DNA from 3 places in the Pseudomonas sp. HR96 genome. Region 2 is predicted to be linked to each of the others. Evidence: predicted binding sites of a transcription regulator. Region 2 holds the regulator's gene; each other region holds the start of a gene.
What was found. The regulator FliA, encoded in region 2, starts transcription of late flagellar genes. The targets are predictions, from matches to a motif close to CTAAAGTTTNNNNNNNNNNNGCCGNTAA.

Region 1 (5,566 bases), 2.1 Mb from region 2:
CTGGCCGGCCAGGTGTTCCGCTGCCACCTGCGGGCCAACCTGCCGGCGCTGGTGACCGGCGACACCGTGGTCTGGCGCGCCGGCAACCAGGGCATCGGCGTGATCGTCGCGCAGCTGCCGCGCAACACCGAGCTGTGCCGCCCCGACAGCCGCGGGCAGCTCAAGCCGGTGGCCGCCAACGTCGACCTCATCGTGATCGTCTTCGCGCCGATGCCCGAACCCCACGCCAACCTGATCGACCGCTACCTGGTGGCGGCCGAGCATGCCGGCATCCACCCCTTGCTGTTGCTGAACAAGGCCGACCTGATCGACGAGCAGAACGCCCCCGCGCTCAATGCGCTGCTGGCGGTGTATCGCCAACTGGGGTATCCGCTGCTGGAGGTGTCGGCGCATCACGGCGACGGCATGCAACAGCTGCAGGCACGCCTGGACGGCCACATCAGTGTGTTCGTCGGGCAGTCCGGGGTCGGCAAGTCATCGCTGGTCAACAGCCTGCTGCCGGAGGTGCAGACCCGCGTCGGGCCGTTGTCCGAGCTGTCGGGCCAAGGCACGCACACCACCACCACCGCGCGCCTGTTTCACTTCCCCGGCGGCGGCGAACTGATCGACTCCCCCGGCATCCGTGAATTCGGCCTGGGCCACGTCAGCCGCGCCGATGTCGAGGCCGGTTTCATCGAGTTCAACGACCTGCTCGGCACCTGCCGCTTTCGCGACTGCAAGCACGACCGCGAGCCGGGTTGTGCCTTGTTGATGGCACTGGAAGATGGCCGTGTGCAGCAGCAGCGGATGAACAGCTATCGCTCGATCATCGCCAGCTTGCCGCAAGAGACCTATTGAGGCACCGGCCGCGCGGGCGGCCGTTACCCGCCGTCATGAATCTGGAACCCTACAACGCATTGCCTTTGCCAGGCGCACCCAGCGAAGGCTTGCCGTTGTCGTCGAACAGGTTCAACTTCTCGCGCACTTCATGGGCCGGCACCTGCACATTGCCGCCGCCTGTGGACGCACCCGGCTGGCCGGCCGGGGCGGTCGGGCTTGGCGCAGCGTCCGGCGCGGGCGCCGGGCTGCCGTCGGTGGGTGCGGCCGGGGCCTTGCTGTCCGGGCTTTGTTCGCCTTCGAGGTCGCGCTGGGCCTTCTTGGTCATGACGATGATGTCGATGCGCCGGTTGACCGGGTTCAGCGGGTTCTTGCGGTCGAACAGCGACGACGAGGCATAGCCCACCACCCGCGCCACCTGGGTATCCGGATAGCCACCGGCCACCAGCGCACGCCGGGCAGCGTTGGCGCGGTTGGCCGACAGTTCCCAGTTGCCCATGCCGTTGCTGCTGGCAAAGGGCGTGGCATCGGTGTGGCCGCTGACGCTGATCTTGTTCGGCACGTCCTTGATGGTGTCGGCCATGGCCAGCAGGATGTCTTCGAAATACGGCTTCAGGCGCGCGCTGCCCAGGTCGAACATCGGCCGGTTCTCGGCGTCCATGATCTGGATGCGCAGGCCGTCCTGAGTAATCTCGAAGAGGATCTGGTCCTTGAACTTCTGCAGCTCGGGGTTCTCGTTGACCTTGTTCTGCAGCTCTTGCAGCAACAGTTCAAGCCGGTCTTTTTCCAGTTTTTCGGCGATGTTCTCTGCCTGTTGCTGGTTGACGTCGGCCTTGCTGTCGTTGTTGTCCTGGGACGGCACACTCTCCGGCTTGCTCGGCTGTTCCTTGATCTCCGGGTTCAGGGTCTGGTCCGGCGCCAGTTGCGGCGAACCACCCAGATCGATGACATAAGGCGTCCCGCTTTCGGTGAAACCGATGGGGTCCTTGAAGTAGCCGGCAATGGCGATTTTCTGTTCCGGAGTGGCATTGGACAGCAGCCACAGCACCAGGAAGAACGCCATCATCGCCGTGGCAAAGTCGGCAAAGGCGATTTTCCAGGCGCCGCCGTGGTGGCCTCCGCCGAAGCGCTTGACGCGCTTGATGATGATGGGCTGATTGTTCTCCATGGCTTAGCGACCGCGAACCGCTTGTTCCAGCTCGGCGAAGCTTGGCCGGTGGGCTGGATAGAGAACCTTGCGGCCGAATTCCACAGCGAGCGATGGCGGCATGCCGGAGGCCGAGGCCACCAGCGAGGCCTTGATCGCCTCATACACGTTCATTTCTTCCTTGGCGTCATGGGCCAGGCACTGCGCCAGCGGGCCGAAGAAGCCATAGGCCGCGAGAATACCGAGGAAGGTACCGACCAGCGCCGCACCTACGTGACCACCGATGGCGGCCTTGTCGCCGTCGCCGAGCGAGGCCATGGTCACCACGATACCCAGTACCGCCGCGACGATACCAAAGCCCGGCAGGCCGTCGGAGACGCCGGTCACGGCATGGGATGGATGCTCGAGCTCTTCCTTCATGCTCAGCAGTTCCATGTCGAACAGGCCTTCGAGCTCATGGGGGGCCATGTTGCCGGAGGACATGATGCGCAGGTAATCGCAGATGAACGCGATCATCTTCTCGTCTTTGAGAATGTTCGGGTACTTGGCGAAGATCGGGCTGGCGGCGGCGTCTTCGATATCGCTTTCAATCGCCATCATGCCTTCACGGCGGCTCTTGTTGAGGATCTCGTAGACCAGGCTCAGCACGTCGATGTAAAAGGCATGGGTGAAGCGCGAGCTGAACATCTTCAGCGACTTCTTCAGCACCAGCATGGTCATGTAGCCCGGGTTGGACTGCAGGAATGCACCCAGCGCCGCGCCGCCGATGATCATCACCTCGAAGGGCTGGATCAACGCGCCGATCTTGCCGTGGGAGAGTACGTAGCCGCCGAGTACACAGGCGAATACGACGATAATGCCAATAATTTTAGCCATAAGTTAGAAGCACTTTTACGGTCGTGAAAAGGGGGTGGTTCGCAAGTTGTTCATTCTCTGCTTCTACTTATCGGCAGAAGTGCGCCAGACTATAGTCGTGTTCAGTGAAAAGCCAGTTAGCCCCCTTCGCCAGCACCGGTGACGTATCGTGTCGAGCCCCAGACCGCAAAGCCTCGAAGCATGGATCAAGCTACTCGATAGTGTCCGCCTGCCCGTACCCCGCGCCAGCCATGACAAGGTGCGCGGCGCGTTGGCCGACAGCCGTCGCTCGCTGCGCGACATCGCCGACTTCATGCAGGACAGCCCGGCGCTGGTCCTGAGCGTGATGCGCGAAGCCAACCTGCAGAGCAGCAACAGCCTGGTGGAGCCCGCCGAGAGCCTGGAGGTGGCGCTCAACCGCCTGGGCCTCAAGCGCACTGAAGACCTGCTGGCCAAGCTGCCCTGCGTCGACCCCAAGGACATCCCGCCAGCCCTGCGCCAGCTGCAGCTGATCAGCCAGCACGCCGCGCAGCAGGCCAATGGCCTGTTCGCCGGGCGCATGGCGCGCCTGTGGCAGGAGATCCACTGGGGCAGCCTGCTGTTCATGTCTCCGGCCTGGTCGCTGGCCTATACCCACCCCGAGCTGATCGAGGAGTGGGAGCTGCGCGTGGTCAGCAAGGGCGAGCCTGCCGCCAGGGTCGAGCGTGAACTGTTCGGCGTGCCGCTGCTGGCCCTGTGCCGCGAGCTGGCCGAGCGCTGGCGCCTGCCGGCCTGGGTCCTGCACGCCTACCGTACGCTGCTGGAGGACCGCCGCTGGCTGGTCCAGGTGCTGCACATCGCCCGCGACAACGAAGACCGCCTGCGCCAGCAGCTGGCTCTGGACGACGAGCCGACCCTGCGCCGCTGGCTCGGCCAGCCAGCCAACACCGTGCTGCTGGCCAACGGCCTGGCCATGGCCAGCCAGCAAGGCTGGGCCACCCCGCACATGGTGCGCTGGCAATACCTGACCAGCCTGTATCTGCAGGCACCGCTGGAAACTTTACAGCAGCTGGTCCACCAGCAGGCGGCCCACAGCGCCCGCCAGCACGCTCAGCCGGGGCTGTGGCACCCGGCCCTGGCGCTGGTCTGGCCATGGGAGGAGCGCCGCCTGCACCGCGCCATGCTGCCCGCCCCGCCGCCCACCCCCGAAGCCCTGGTGACCTGGCGCAAGCGTTGCGCCGAGTTGCTGCACGAGCCCAGCCGTTTCAACAATGCCATGCACCTGACCACCGAAGCCCGCGACGCCCTGGTAGCCTGCGGCATGCAGCGGGTGCTGCTGCTGATGGCCGACAAGACCCAGACCCAGCTGCGCGTACAACAGCTCGGCGGCCTGCCGGCCAGCGCCGCCAACCTGACCTTCACCATCGCCAACAGCACCGTGCTGCAGCGGCTGATGAGCGCACCGGCACAGATCCGCCTCAATGCCAGCAACAATGCCCAGTTTTCGGCGCTGCTGCCGGCCAGCCTGCGCGGGCTGTTTCGCGGCGACAACCTGCTGTTGCGTTCGCTGAGCAACAACGGCCGGGTGGTCATGCTGGTGGTCGCCGACCAGGGCGGCGGACCATTCTCGGAGGTCTCGGTGCAGGCGTTCGCCAAGACCGGGCAATGCATCGAGCGAGCGCTGGCAGCCTTTACCCACCGCGGCGGATGAGCCGGCGAGGCGGCCCCGGCGTCGCTTCGCTACGTTTGCGCGCGCGTCGCTGCTACTATTCCCCTTTTGTTCCCATTCCGTTCCGCCGTGGAGAAGTGCCATGCCTGATTTTTCCGGCCTGCCGCTGGTGATCGAGCCCGCCGACCTGCAGGGCAGGCTCCAGACACCAGGGCTGATTCTGGTCGATCTGACCAGCGCCGCCCGTTACAGCCAGGGTCACATTCCCGGCGCACGCTTCGTCGACCCCAAGCGCACCCAGCTCGGCCAGCCACCAGCGCCGGGCCTGCTGCCGTCGCTGCCGGAGCTGCAGAGCCTGTTCGGCGAGCTTGGCCATCATGCCGGTGCCACCTACGTGGTGTACGACGACGAAGGCGGCGGTTGGGCCGGGCGTTTCATCTGGCTGCTCGATGTCATCGGCCATCACCGCTACCACTACCTCGACGGTGGCCTGACCGCCTGGCTGGCGGAGAACCTGCCCTTGTCGACCGAGGTACCGCCTGCTGCCGGCGGTCCGGTGCCGCTGACCCTGCACGACGAGCCCACCGCCACCCGTGAATACCTGCAAAGCCGCCTGGGCGCCGCCGACCTTGCGATATGGGATGCGCGCCACCCGCTGGAGTATTCCGGGGCCAAGGTACTCGCCGCCAAGGGTGGCCACGTGCCCGGCGCGGTCAATTTCGAATGGACCGCCGGCATGGACCCCAAGCGGGCCATGCGCATCCGTCGCGACATGCCGCAGATCCTTGAAAAGCTCGGCATCACCCGCGACAAGGAAATCGTTACACATTGCCAGACACACCATCGCTCGGGCTTCACCTACCTGGTGGCCAAGGCTTTGGGCTATCCTCGCGTCAAAGGCTATGCCGGGTCCTGGGGCGAATGGGGCAACCACCCCGACACCCCTGTAGTAGTAGAAGTCTAAGGAAATTTCATGAAATCGCGTCTGTTCATCATCAGCCAGTACCTGCTGCCGCACCACCTGCTTTCCCGACTCGCGGGTTGCGTCGCCGAGTGCCGCTCGCGCTGGTTCAAGAATGCCTTTACCGCCTGGTTCGCCA
Region 2 (5,566 bases):
TGTCGACGGCGAAGGAGCCCTTGCCATGCAACTGATCGAGCAGGTTCTCGAATTCATCATCGGTGATTTCGTCGCTGCCCGCCGCCGGCCTGGCCGGCGCAGCCGCTGCAGGGGCAGCGAACTGGCCTTTGCCATGCAACTGGTCGAGCAGGTTCTCGAACTCGTCGTCGGTGATCTCGTCGCTGCCGGACGCGGCCGGTGCAACAGGCGCAGCGCTGACAGACGCTGGCGGCGCCGCCGGGGCAGGCGCTTCGTGGACGTTGTTGAGCGAGTCGAGCAGCGCTTCGAATTCGAAGTCGGTGATTTCATCGGCTGCGCCGGCAGGCGCAGCGCTGGCCGCAGCCGCCGGCGCGGGTGCCGCCACGGCTGGCGCAGGCTCGGCACCGGCAGGTTCGGCCAGGCGCGCCAAGGCTTCGAGCAGCTGGGGCGAGGCTGGGGTGATGTCGGTGCGCTCGCGCACCTCGCTGAACATGCCGTTGACGGCATCCAGTGCCTCGAGCACCACGTCCATCAACTCAGAGTCGACGCGACGTTCACCCTTGCGCAGGATGTCGAAGACGTTCTCGGCAATGTGGCAGCACTCCACCAGCTCGTTGAGCTGGAGAAACCCGGCACCGCCTTTTACAGTGTGAAAACCGCGAAAAATTGCATTGAGCAAATCCGCATCATCTGGCCGGCTCTCAAGCTCGACCAGTTGTTCGGACAGCTGCTCGAGAATTTCGCCGGCCTCTACCAGGAAATCCTGGAGGATTTCTTCGTCGGCGCCGAAGCTCATATGGGTGCTCCCTGGAATGAAGTAATCACGAGCCTGGGTGTTGCTTAGAAGCCCAGGCTGGACAGCAGATCGTCGACATCGTCTTGACCGGATACAACGTCTTCACGTTTATCGGCATGAATCTGCGGACCTTCACCCCTGGCAGGATGTATTTCGTGATCTTTTTCATCGCGAAGCTGCTGATGGTCGTGTTCGATGCCCGCGAAGCGGTCCACCTGGCTGGCCATCAACACCAGTTTGAGCAGGTTGCTTTCCACTTCCGTGACCAATTGCGTAACGCGCTTGATCACCTGCCCGGTCAGGTCCTGGTAGTCCTGGGCCAGCAGGATGTCGTTGAGGTGGCTGCCCACCTCGCGGTTGCCCTGCTCGCTGCGCGTCAGGAAGCCGTCGACCCGACGAGCCAGCTCGCGGAACTCCTCGGCGCCGATTTCCCGGCGCATGAAGCGCTGCCAGTCGACGCTCAGGGCATGGGCTTCGTCGCTCAGCGCGTTCATCACCGGCGTGCTCTGCTCCACCAGGTCCATGGTCCGGTTGGCCGCGTTCTCGGTCAGCCGCACGACATAGGACAGCCGCTCCGTGGCGTCGGTGATCTGCGAGACCTCCTCGGCCTGCGGCATGTGCGGGTCGATCTGGAAGCTGACGATGGCGCTGTGCAACTCGCGCGTCAGCTTGCCGACTTCCTGATACAAGCCGCGATCACGGGTCTGGTTCAGCTCATGGATCAACTGCACCGCGTCGCCGAACTTGCCTTTTTCAAGGCTGTCCACCAGTTCGACGGCATGTTTCTTCAGGGTCGACTCGAAGTCCCCCAAAGAATTCTTTTTCTGGTCCATTGCGCCCCCGTGGCGGTCATCAGCTGTTGACGCGCTCGAAAATCTTCTCGATTTTTTCTTTCAGCACCTGAGCGGTGAAAGGCTTGACCACATAGCCGTTGACGCCGGCCTGGGCGGCTTCGATGATCTGCTCGCGCTTGGCTTCGGCGGTCACCATCAGCACCGGCAGGTGCTTGAGGCGGTCATCGGCACGCACCTGCTTGAGCAGGTCGATGCCGGACATGCCGGGCATGTTCCAGTCGGTCACCAAAAAGTCGAACCCACCGCTTTGCAGCATCGGCAGCGCCGTGTTGCCATCATCGGCCTCGGACGTGTTGGTAAAGCCCAGATCACGCAACAGGTTCTTGATGATCCGCCGCATCGTCGAAAAATCGTCAACGATGAGGATTTTCATGTTCTTGTCCAATTAGACCTCCAAGCAGTCTTGACTCGCCCAGACCCTGGGCGGGCGTTCAATCAAATCCGATTTTTATCTTCCAGCGACTGCTGTCAGGCATTCCCGTTACCCGCTATCGCGCTCGCCACTCGCCCAGCCGGCCGCGCAGACGTGCCGCGCACTGGCTGTGCAACTGGCTGACACGCGACTCGCTGACCCCCAATACCTCGCCGATTTCCTTGAGGTTCAGCTCCTCGTCGTAATACAACGCCAGGACCAGCTTCTCGCGCTCCGGCAAGCCGGCGATCGCGTCGGCCAGGGCCGCCTGGAAGCGTTCGTCCTCCAGGTCACGCGAGGGCTCCAGCGAACCGCTGGCGCCATCTTCATGCAAGCCTTCGTGTTCGCCGCCGTCCTGCAACAGGTCGTCGAAACTGAACAGCCGGCTGCCCAAGGTATCGTTCAAGATCCCGTAGTAATCGTCGAGACTCAACTTGAGTTCGGCAGCAACCTCGTGATCTTTAGCGTCGCGGCCAGTTTTTGCCTCGATTGCGCGAATCGCGTCGCTGACCATGCGCGTATTGCGGTGCACCGAACGGGGTGCCCAGTCACCTTTGCGCACTTCATCGAGCATCGCGCCACGGATACGGATACCCGCGTAGGTCTCGAAACTGGCGCCCTTGCTCGAGTCGTACTTGGTGGACACCTCGAGCAGGCCGATCATGCCGGCCTGGATCAGGTCCTCCACCTGCACGCTGGCTGGCAGGCGCGCCAGCAGGTGATAGGCGATTCGCTTGACCAGAGGCGCATAGCGCTCGATCAACTCGTACTGCTGGGACTCGCGGGAAGCCTTGCTGTACATACGATATCCGCTCGCGCTCATGATACGGGCCCTGCGCTAGTTTGCTGAACCAGACGTTCGACGAAGAACTCCAGGTGCCCCCGCGGGTTGGCGGGCAACGGCCAGGTATCGACCTTCTGGGCAATGGCCTTGAACGCCAGGGCACATTTGGAACGCGGGAAAGCTTCGTACACCGCGCGTTGTTTTTGCACCGCCTTGCGTACGCACTCGTCGTACGGCACGGCACCGACATACTGCAGTGCAACGTCGAGGAAGCGGTCGGTCACCTTGGTCAGCTTGGCGAACAGGTTGCGACCTTCCTGCGGGCTCTGGGCCATGTTGGCCAGCACCCGGAAACGGTTCATGCCGTAGTCCCGATTGAGCAACTTGATCAGGGCGTAGGCGTCGGTGATCGAGGTCGGCTCGTCGCACACCACCAGCAGGACCTCCTGAGCGGCGCGCACGAAGCTGACCACCGACTCGCCGATACCGGCGGCCGTGTCGATCACCAGCACGTCGAGGTTGTCGCCGACGTCGCTGAACGCCTGGATCAATCCGGCGTGCTGCGCAGGCGACAGGTGCACCATGCTCTGGGTGCCCGACGCGGCCGGCACGATGCGGATCCCGCCGGGGCCTTGCAACATCACGTCGCGCAGCTCGCAGCGGCCTTCGATCACGTCGGCCAGGGTGCGTTTGGGTGTCAGCCCCAGCAGGACGTCGACGTTCGCCAGCCCCAGGTCGGCGTCCAGAAGCATGACCCTGCGGCCAAGCTCGGCCAACGCCAGAGACAAGTTCACTGACACGTTAGTCTTGCCGACGCCACCCTTGCCGCCGGTCACCGCGATCACCTGTACGGGATGCATGCTGCCCATGTTCGTTGTTTACCTTGTCACTTAGACCGAGGCCACACGACCGACTGCGCCTGGACAACCAGGGCATGCAGACCATCGATGTAGGTAGTTTGGAACGTCATCTCACCCATCTCCCTCAGCCCACACGCTTGTCAGGGCTGTGGTAGAGGTCAGCGAACATATCGGCCATGGCCTCTTCGCTGGGCTCCTCCTGCATTTGCACGTTCACCGCGCGGCTGACCAGCTGGTGCCGGCGCGGCAGGTGCAAATCGTCCGGAATGCGCGGGCCGTCCGTGAGGTAGGCCACTGGCAATTCGGTACTGATGGCCAGGCTCAGCACTTCGCCGAGACTCGCCGTTTCATCCAATTTGGTCAGGATGCAACCGGCCAGGCCACAGCGCTTGTAGCTGTGATAGGCGGCGGTCAGCACCTGCTTCTGGCTGGTGGTGGCCAGTACCAGGTAGTTGCGGGCGCGAATGCCGCGCCCGGCCAGGCTTTCCAGTTGCATGCGCAGGGCCGGGTCGCTGGCCTGCAGGCCGGCAGTGTCGATCAGGATCACGCGCTTGCGCAGCAGTGGCTCCAATGCCTGGCCGAGCGACTGGCCCGGGTCGACCTGGGTCACCGAAACGTTGAGGATCCGCCCCAGGGTCTTGAGTTGCTCCTGGGCGCCGATGCGAAAACTGTCCATGCTCACCAGGGCGATGCTCTGGGCGCCGTACTTGAGTACGTAGCGCGCCGCCAGCTTGGCCAGGGTGGTGGTCTTGCCCATGCCGGCCGGGCCGACCATGGCAATCACACCGCCCTCTTCCAGTGGCTCGACTTCCGGGGTATGGATCATCCGCGCCAGGTGGGCCAGCAGCATGCGCCAGGCCTGGCGAGGTTCACGAATTTCACCGGTCAGGCTCAGCAGCTCGCGCGACAGTGGGCCGGACAGGCCGATGCGTTGCAGGCGGCGCCAGAGGTTGGCCTGCTCCGGCTGGCTGCCTTGCAGCTGGGTCCAGGCCAGCGAGCCGAGTTGCACTTCCAGCAGCTCGCGCAGGCCGTTGAGCTCCGAACGCATGGAGTCGAACAGACGCTGGTCGACCGCGGGCTGCGCAGGGGCCACAGCTGCGGCGGGGCGCACCGGCTCGACGAAATTGGGCTCGACCAGCGGCTCGGAGGCGGTCAACGGCAGGCCGGCGAACAGCTGGCGGTTGTTGGCGCCGTCGCTGTCGCTGCGGTTGCTCAGTTCGGCCTGGGCGGAAACGATACGCGATTGGGTCTTGCGCAGTTCATCTTCCAGCTCGATGTTGGGTACGCGGGGGGCCAGCGCCGACAGCTTGTAGTCCAGCGCAGCCGTCAGCTCGACACCGCCGGCGATGCGGCGGTTACCGATAATCGCGGCATCGGCGCCCAGCTCGTCGCGGACCAATTTCATGGCCTGACGCATATCGGCGGCGAAAAAACGCTTCACTTGCATAACCCATCACCCTCAGCCGTTGGGCCCTACTGTCGCGACGATAGTCACTTGCTTGTTGTCAGGAATTTCCTGGTAAGCCAACACATGCAGATTCGGTACCGCCAGACGCCCAAACCGCGAAAGCATCGCTCGAACCGGCCCGGCCACCAGCAGGATCACTGGCTGGCCTTGCATTTCCTGGCGCTGTGCGGCGTCTATCAACGAACGCTGCAACTTCTCGGCCATGCTCGGTTCCAGCAAAACGCCTTCTTCCTGACCCTGACCCGCCTTCTGAAGACTATTGAGCAAGATCTGTTCCAACCTTGGCTCCAGCGTGATCACAGGCAGCTCCGGCTCAATGCCTACAATGCTTTGGACGATGGCGCGGGACAAACCGACCCGCACGTGTGCCACCAAAGCGGCAGTATCTTGACTCCTGGCCGCGTTGTTGGCGA
Region 3 (5,566 bases), 2.6 Mb from region 2:
GTGCTGGCGATACGGCCGTCGGCGAGCAGGCGCTGCAGCAGATCGAGCCAGTAATGGCGGGAAAATTCGTGGCGCATGTCGACCGGGTGCAGGCCAAGGCGGATGCAGGGTGCCTGTTGCCAGCGCTGTGCGCGGGCATCGCTGAGGGCCTTGGACAGAGCGCGGCGCCAGGCGCTGCGCGCGCTCCATACCAGGCCTGGGGCCGGGATGCGGGTGAAGTCAGGCAGCCGATAGAAGTTCTGCGGATCGCTGGTGTATTGCAGCGGCAGTTCGCGCAGCGCCTGACGGGTGCCTTCGCTCATCAACCAGGCGGGGGCGACGAAGCCTGCCAGCGGCCACTGCCGGCGGTCGAACAGCTCGATGCCGGCGTGCAGCCGCGCCAGCGCCTGCTGGTGATCGAGACGGTAGAACTCGCCCTCCCAGGTGTAGACCCGGCGCATGAACCAGTCCCGGGGCGAGCGCAGGCGGTCGCCGACATCGGCGTGGTAGTAGCCGTGCAGGGCCAGTTCGTCGCCCCGCGCCAGCCGCTGCTCCATCACCTGGCAGAAGGCCGGCGCTTGCTCCAGCGGGTTGCGCCCGTGGAAGTTCGGCACAACCAGCAAGGTCATGGGCAGTGAACCCATGGCATCCACCGCCTCGACGAAGGGCTGGTAGTCGCTCCAGGTTTCCGGCGCCACGTCGTGCAGCACCAGCATCAAGGTCCGGGGCTCAGCCATGGGCGGCCACCGCGCGCAGGTTGTTGCCCAGCACCGCGTGGTAATGCTCCAGTAACCCGGCCACCACGCTGTCCCAGTTGTAATGTCGCTCCACGTGCGCCCGCGCCTGGCGGCCGAGCTGACGGCTGTCGCCGGCGAACAGCTCGCGCACCGCGGCCGCCATCGCCCGGCTGTCATTGGGCCGGCACAGCAGGCCGCAGGTCGGCTGGACGATTTCGCTGAACGCGCCGGCGGCCACGGCCACCACCGGGATGCCGCTGGCCATCGCCTCGAGGATGACCAGGCCGAAGGTTTCCTGATCGCCGCCATGCAGCAGGGCATCGGCGCTGGCCAGCAGGCGGGCGACCTCGGCGGGAGGACAGAAGTGGCCCACCACCGAGACGTTTTCGGGGACATTGGCCGGCATGTTCGAGCCGACCAGCAGCAGGTGATAGCCGGCGCCCAAATGACGCATGCAGTCGAGCAGCACTGGCAGGTTCTTCTCGCGCGAGCCGCGCCCGGCGAAGATCAGCAGCTGGCAGTCGTCGGCTATGCCCAACTGACGCTTGAGCGCCGGGTCGCGGTGACTGGGGTCGAAGGTCTGCAGGTCGACGCCCAGGCGCTGCACGTGCACATTGGCGATGCCCAGCCCGCGCAGCTTGTCGGCCATGACCTGGCTGGGCGCCAGCACTCGGTCGAAATTGCCGTACAGCTTGCTGACGTAGGCTTCGACATTGGGTGTGAACCAGTTGCCCATGCGGTTGCTGACCAGCAGGGGCAGGTCTGAGTGGTAGAAACCGATCACCGGCACGTCCAGCTGGCGCCGCGCATCCAGCGCCGCCCAGGCGGTGAGGTAAGGGTCGCCGACCTCGATGAGGTCCGGTTGCAGGTCCCTGAGCACGTTGCGCCAGGGCGCCAGGCGCAGGGGGAAGCGATAGCCGTTGCCAAACGGCAGGGCCGGAGCCGGCACATGGTAGATGCCATCCTGCTGGGACAGGCTGGCACCGGGAATCAGCAGGCTGTGACGCACCCCTGGGTTGAGCCCCAGTCGCCGGTGTTTGGCATCAAGATAGGTCCGCACCCCGCCACTGGCGGGGGCATAGAACATGGTGATGTCAGCGATATGCACGGTGGCCATCCCTCCAGTGGTATGAGTCCATAAAGTGGACCCTGCCGTCGGGGGTATGGTTCTAAGCAGCAGCGGCCGGCTGCGAGTCAGCTGCCGCAGGCTGCCGGAGCGGGGCGAATGGCTGCGGCCCACTACGGCGGCTGGCAACGGCCGGTCAGATCCTGAAGCTGCCCACCAATTGCTTCAGGCGCTGGGCCTGCTGTTCGAGGTCGGCGCAGGCGCGCAAGGTCGATTGCAGGTTTTCCATGCCTTCCTGATTGAGGGTGTTGATTTCGCTGATGTCCATGTTGATGGCGTCGACCACGGCGGTCTGCTCTTCGGTGGCGGTGGCCACCGACTGGTTCATGCCGTCGATTTCGCCGATGCGCTGGGTCACGCTGCTCAGGCGCTCGCCGGCCTGGTTGGCGATGCCGACGCTGTCCTGGCTGTGGCGCTGGCTTTCACCCATGGTGCCGACCGATGCCTTGGCGCCGACCTGCAGCTCCTCGATCATGGTCTGCACCTGCTGGGCCGACTCCTGAGTGCGATGCGCCAGGTTGCGAACTTCGTCGGCCACCACCGCGAAACCACGCCCGGCTTCACCGGCACGGGCCGCTTCGATGGCAGCGTTGAGCGCCAGCAGGTTGGTCTGCTGGGAAATGCTGGTGATCACCTCGAGAATCTGGCCGATGTTCACTGTCTTGCTGTTGAGCGTCTCGATGTGGCCGCTGGAGGTGCTGATCATGTCGCTCAGGCGGGTCATCGCGGTGATGCTCTGGCCGACTACCTGCTGACCTTCCTCGGCCAGTTGCCGGGCGTCGCTGGCCTGCTGCGAGGCGAGCGCGGCGTTATGGGCGATCTCCTGGGCGGCCGCGCCGAGCTGGTTGATTGCCGCCGCCACGCTGTTGGTGCGGTTGGCCTGCTCGTCGGAATTGACCATCGAGGAATTGGAGGCGCTGACCACCCGCAACGCCACCTCGTTGACCCGTTCGGTGGCCGAGGCGACCTCGCGGATCGAGCCGTGGACCCGTTCCACGAAGCGGTTGAAGGCGCTGCCCAGCACGCCGAATTCGTCGCCGCTCTGGATGTCCAGGCGGCGGGTCAGGTCGCCTTCGCCCTCGGCGATGTTTTCCATGGCGCGCGTCATGGTGTGCAGCGGCTGGATCAGCACGCGAATCAGCATGCCCAGCAGGGCAATGATGAAGATCACCGCGATCACCGTGGCGACGATGGCCGACTGGCGGAACTCGCTGAGCATTGCGTAGGCCTTGGCCTTGTCCACCGAGATGCCGATGTACCAGTTCACCGACGGCAAGCCCTTGATCTGCGAGAAGGTCACCAGGCGCGTCTTGCCGTCCACTTGCACTTCGCTCAGGGCCGGGCCGATGCTCGGGGTGTTGCCGGGGTACAGGTCGGCGAGGTTCTTCATCACCAGCTTGCTGTCCGGGTGCACCAGCACCTTGCCGTCGGCGCTGACCAGGAAGGCGTAGCCCATGCCGCCGAAGTCCAGCGAGTTGATGATCTGCACCACGCGCTCCAGCGACAGGTCGCCACCGACCACGCCGAGGTTCTGCCCGGCCTTGCTGGCGGCCGAGACCACGGTGATGATCAGCTTGCCCGAGGCGGCATCGACATAAGGCTCGGTAAGGGCCGGCCCGGCACTGCCCAGGGCCGCCTGGTACCAGGGCCGGGTGCGCGCGTCATAGCCGGCTGGCATCTGCTCGTCGGGGCGCATGGTGAAGGTGCCCTGGGTGGTGCCCAGGTAGGTGTAGAGGAAGCTGCTGGTCAGCGCTTGCTGTTCCAGCAGCTGCGGCACGTTGGCCGGGTCGGGGTTGAGCGCGATGTTCTGCGCCAGGTTCTGCACCAGCAGCACGCGGCCGTCGAACCAGTTGCTGATGTTGGTGGCCGTGCTGGCACCCATTTCATGCAGATAATTCTCCAGGTCCTGGCGGATGGCATTACGCTGCAAGTAGTCGTTGTAGCTGGTGAACAGGGCAAAGGCCACGGCGACGATCAGCGCGGCGGCGATGAGGATCTTGTGGCTGAAACGCAAGGTTCTTTTCATGGGAACGGTCCAAAGGTCTGGGGCTAGGCAAAGCAGTCACAACGAGCTTCAAGTCCCGTCCTTGAGATGCGCGCAGATAGCGTTCGAGTTGTTATGCGACCTGCTTTCTGATTATTTGCGGTCTTCTGCATGCTTGATATCGACTGTGCGGGGCGAAACCTGAGCCCGGCAGGGTCAAGGAGCGAAAAAAATGACTGACTCAGCTCTGCTTGTGTGTGGCGCCGGCCCGGACGGTCAGCCGGTGGGCCAGCTGTTGCGCCTGGGCAACCGCCACGGCCTGATCGCCGGCGCTACCGGCACCGGCAAGACGGTCACCTTGCAGCGCCTGGCCGAAGCCTTCAGCGATGCCGGTGTGGCGGTGTTCGCAGCCGACATCAAGGGCGACCTGTGCGGCCTCGGCGCGGCCGGCGAGCCCCGCGGGGCGGTGGCCGAGCGCATCGCCAGCATGCCCTGGCTGCCGCATCGCCCGCAGGCGTACCCGGTGCGGCTGTGGGATGTCCACGGGCAGAGCGGGCACCCGCTGCGCACCACCCTCAGCGAGATGGGGCCGCTGCTGCTGGGCAGCCTGCTGGAGCTGACCGAAAGCCAGCAGGCGGCGCTGTACGCGGCGTTCAAGGTCGCCGACCGTGAAGGCCTGTTGCTGCTTGACCTCAAGGACCTCAAGGCGCTGCTCAACCACCTCAAGGACCACCCGCAGGTGCTCGGCGAGGACAGTGCGTTGTTCAACGCCGCTTCCAGCCAGGCGCTGCTGCGGCGCCTGGCCGGGCTGGAGCAGCAGGGCGCCGAGGCGTTGTTCGGCGAGCCGGCGCTGCACCTGCAGGATCTGCTGCAGCCGGCTGCGGATGGGCGCGGGGCGATCCATCTGCTCGATGCCAGCCGCCTGGTGCACGAAGCACCCAAGGTCTACGCGACTTTCCTGCTGTGGCTGCTGGCTGAATTGTTCGAGCAGTTGCCCGAGCGTGGCGATGCCGACAAGCCTTTGCTGGCGCTGTTCTTCGATGAGGCGCATCTGCTCTTCGCCGGCACGCCGAAGGCCCTGCAGGACCGGCTGGAGCAGGTGGTGCGGCTGATCCGCTCGAAGGGCGTAGGGGTGTATTTCGTCACCCAGTCGCCGAGCGATCTGCCCGATGCCGTGCTGGCACAGCTGGGCCTGCGTATTCAGCATGGCCTGCGGGCGTTCACGGCCAGGGAACAGCGCTCATTGAAGGCGGTGGCGGAGGGTTTTCGGCCCAACCCTGCGCTCGACACCCTGGCGGTGCTGACCGAACTGGGAACCGGCGAGGCGCTGGTCGGCACCTTGCAGGCCAACGGTACGCCGGCGCCGGTGCAGCGGGTGGCCATTGCCCCGCCGCAGTCGCGCATCGGCCCACTGACTGGCGTCGAACGCACGGCACTGATCGCCGCCTCGCCACTGGCGGGCCGTTACGACCAGGCGGTGGACCGTGAGTCGGCCTATGAAATGCTCACCCAGCGCAAAGCCCGGTTGCCCGAACGACCCGCCGAGGTGCAGGAGCAGAGTCTTGCCGACAAGGCCGGGGAGTTGCTCAGCGGCGCGGCGGGGCAGGCGTTGAAATCGGCCATGCGCCAGGCGGCCAATCAGTTCGGCCGGCAGCTGGTGCGGGGGTTGCTGGGGTCTTTGACGGGCAAGCGCAAGTAGGCGCTGTGGCGCAAAGGTGGGATGGGCTCAGCCCTTTCCCA

Region 1: motA (flagellar motor stator protein MotA) is a predicted target of FliA. The motif match lies at 2,907-2,934, and genes of this name have one in related genera.
Region 3: SFA35_RS21305 (methyl-accepting chemotaxis protein) is a predicted target of FliA. The motif match lies at 4,005-4,032, and genes of this name have one in related genera.

What each region holds. Positions count from the first base shown of each region.
Region 1 is NZ_CP139141.1:5,250,296-5,255,861, forward strand. Features, by position in the region: gene rsgA (small ribosomal subunit biogenesis GTPase RsgA) at 1-837, shown strand, start outside; gene motB (flagellar motor protein MotB) at 887-1,984, opposite strand; gene motA (flagellar motor stator protein MotA) at 1,988-2,839, opposite strand; gene SFA35_RS23575 (HDOD domain-containing protein) at 2,988-4,508, shown strand; gene SFA35_RS23580 (rhodanese-like domain-containing protein) at 4,609-5,430, shown strand; gene asd (archaetidylserine decarboxylase) at 5,440-5,566, shown strand, end outside.
Region 2 is NZ_CP139141.1:1,747,761-1,753,326, reverse strand. Features, by position in the region: gene SFA35_RS08245 (chemotaxis protein CheA) at 1-775, opposite strand, end outside; gene SFA35_RS08240 (protein phosphatase CheZ) at 820-1,608, opposite strand; gene SFA35_RS08235 (chemotaxis response regulator CheY) at 1,628-2,002, opposite strand; gene fliA (RNA polymerase sigma factor FliA) at 2,118-2,867, opposite strand; gene fleN (flagellar synthesis regulator FleN) at 2,861-3,694, opposite strand; gene flhF (flagellar biosynthesis protein FlhF) at 3,810-5,132, opposite strand; gene flhA (flagellar biosynthesis protein FlhA) at 5,145-5,566, opposite strand, start outside.
Region 3 is NZ_CP139141.1:4,758,899-4,764,464, reverse strand. Features, by position in the region: gene SFA35_RS21315 (DUF2334 domain-containing protein) at 1-716, opposite strand, end outside; gene SFA35_RS21310 (glycosyltransferase family 1 protein) at 709-1,833, opposite strand; gene SFA35_RS21305 (methyl-accepting chemotaxis protein) at 1,979-3,868, opposite strand; gene SFA35_RS21300 (helicase HerA-like domain-containing protein) at 4,059-5,525, shown strand.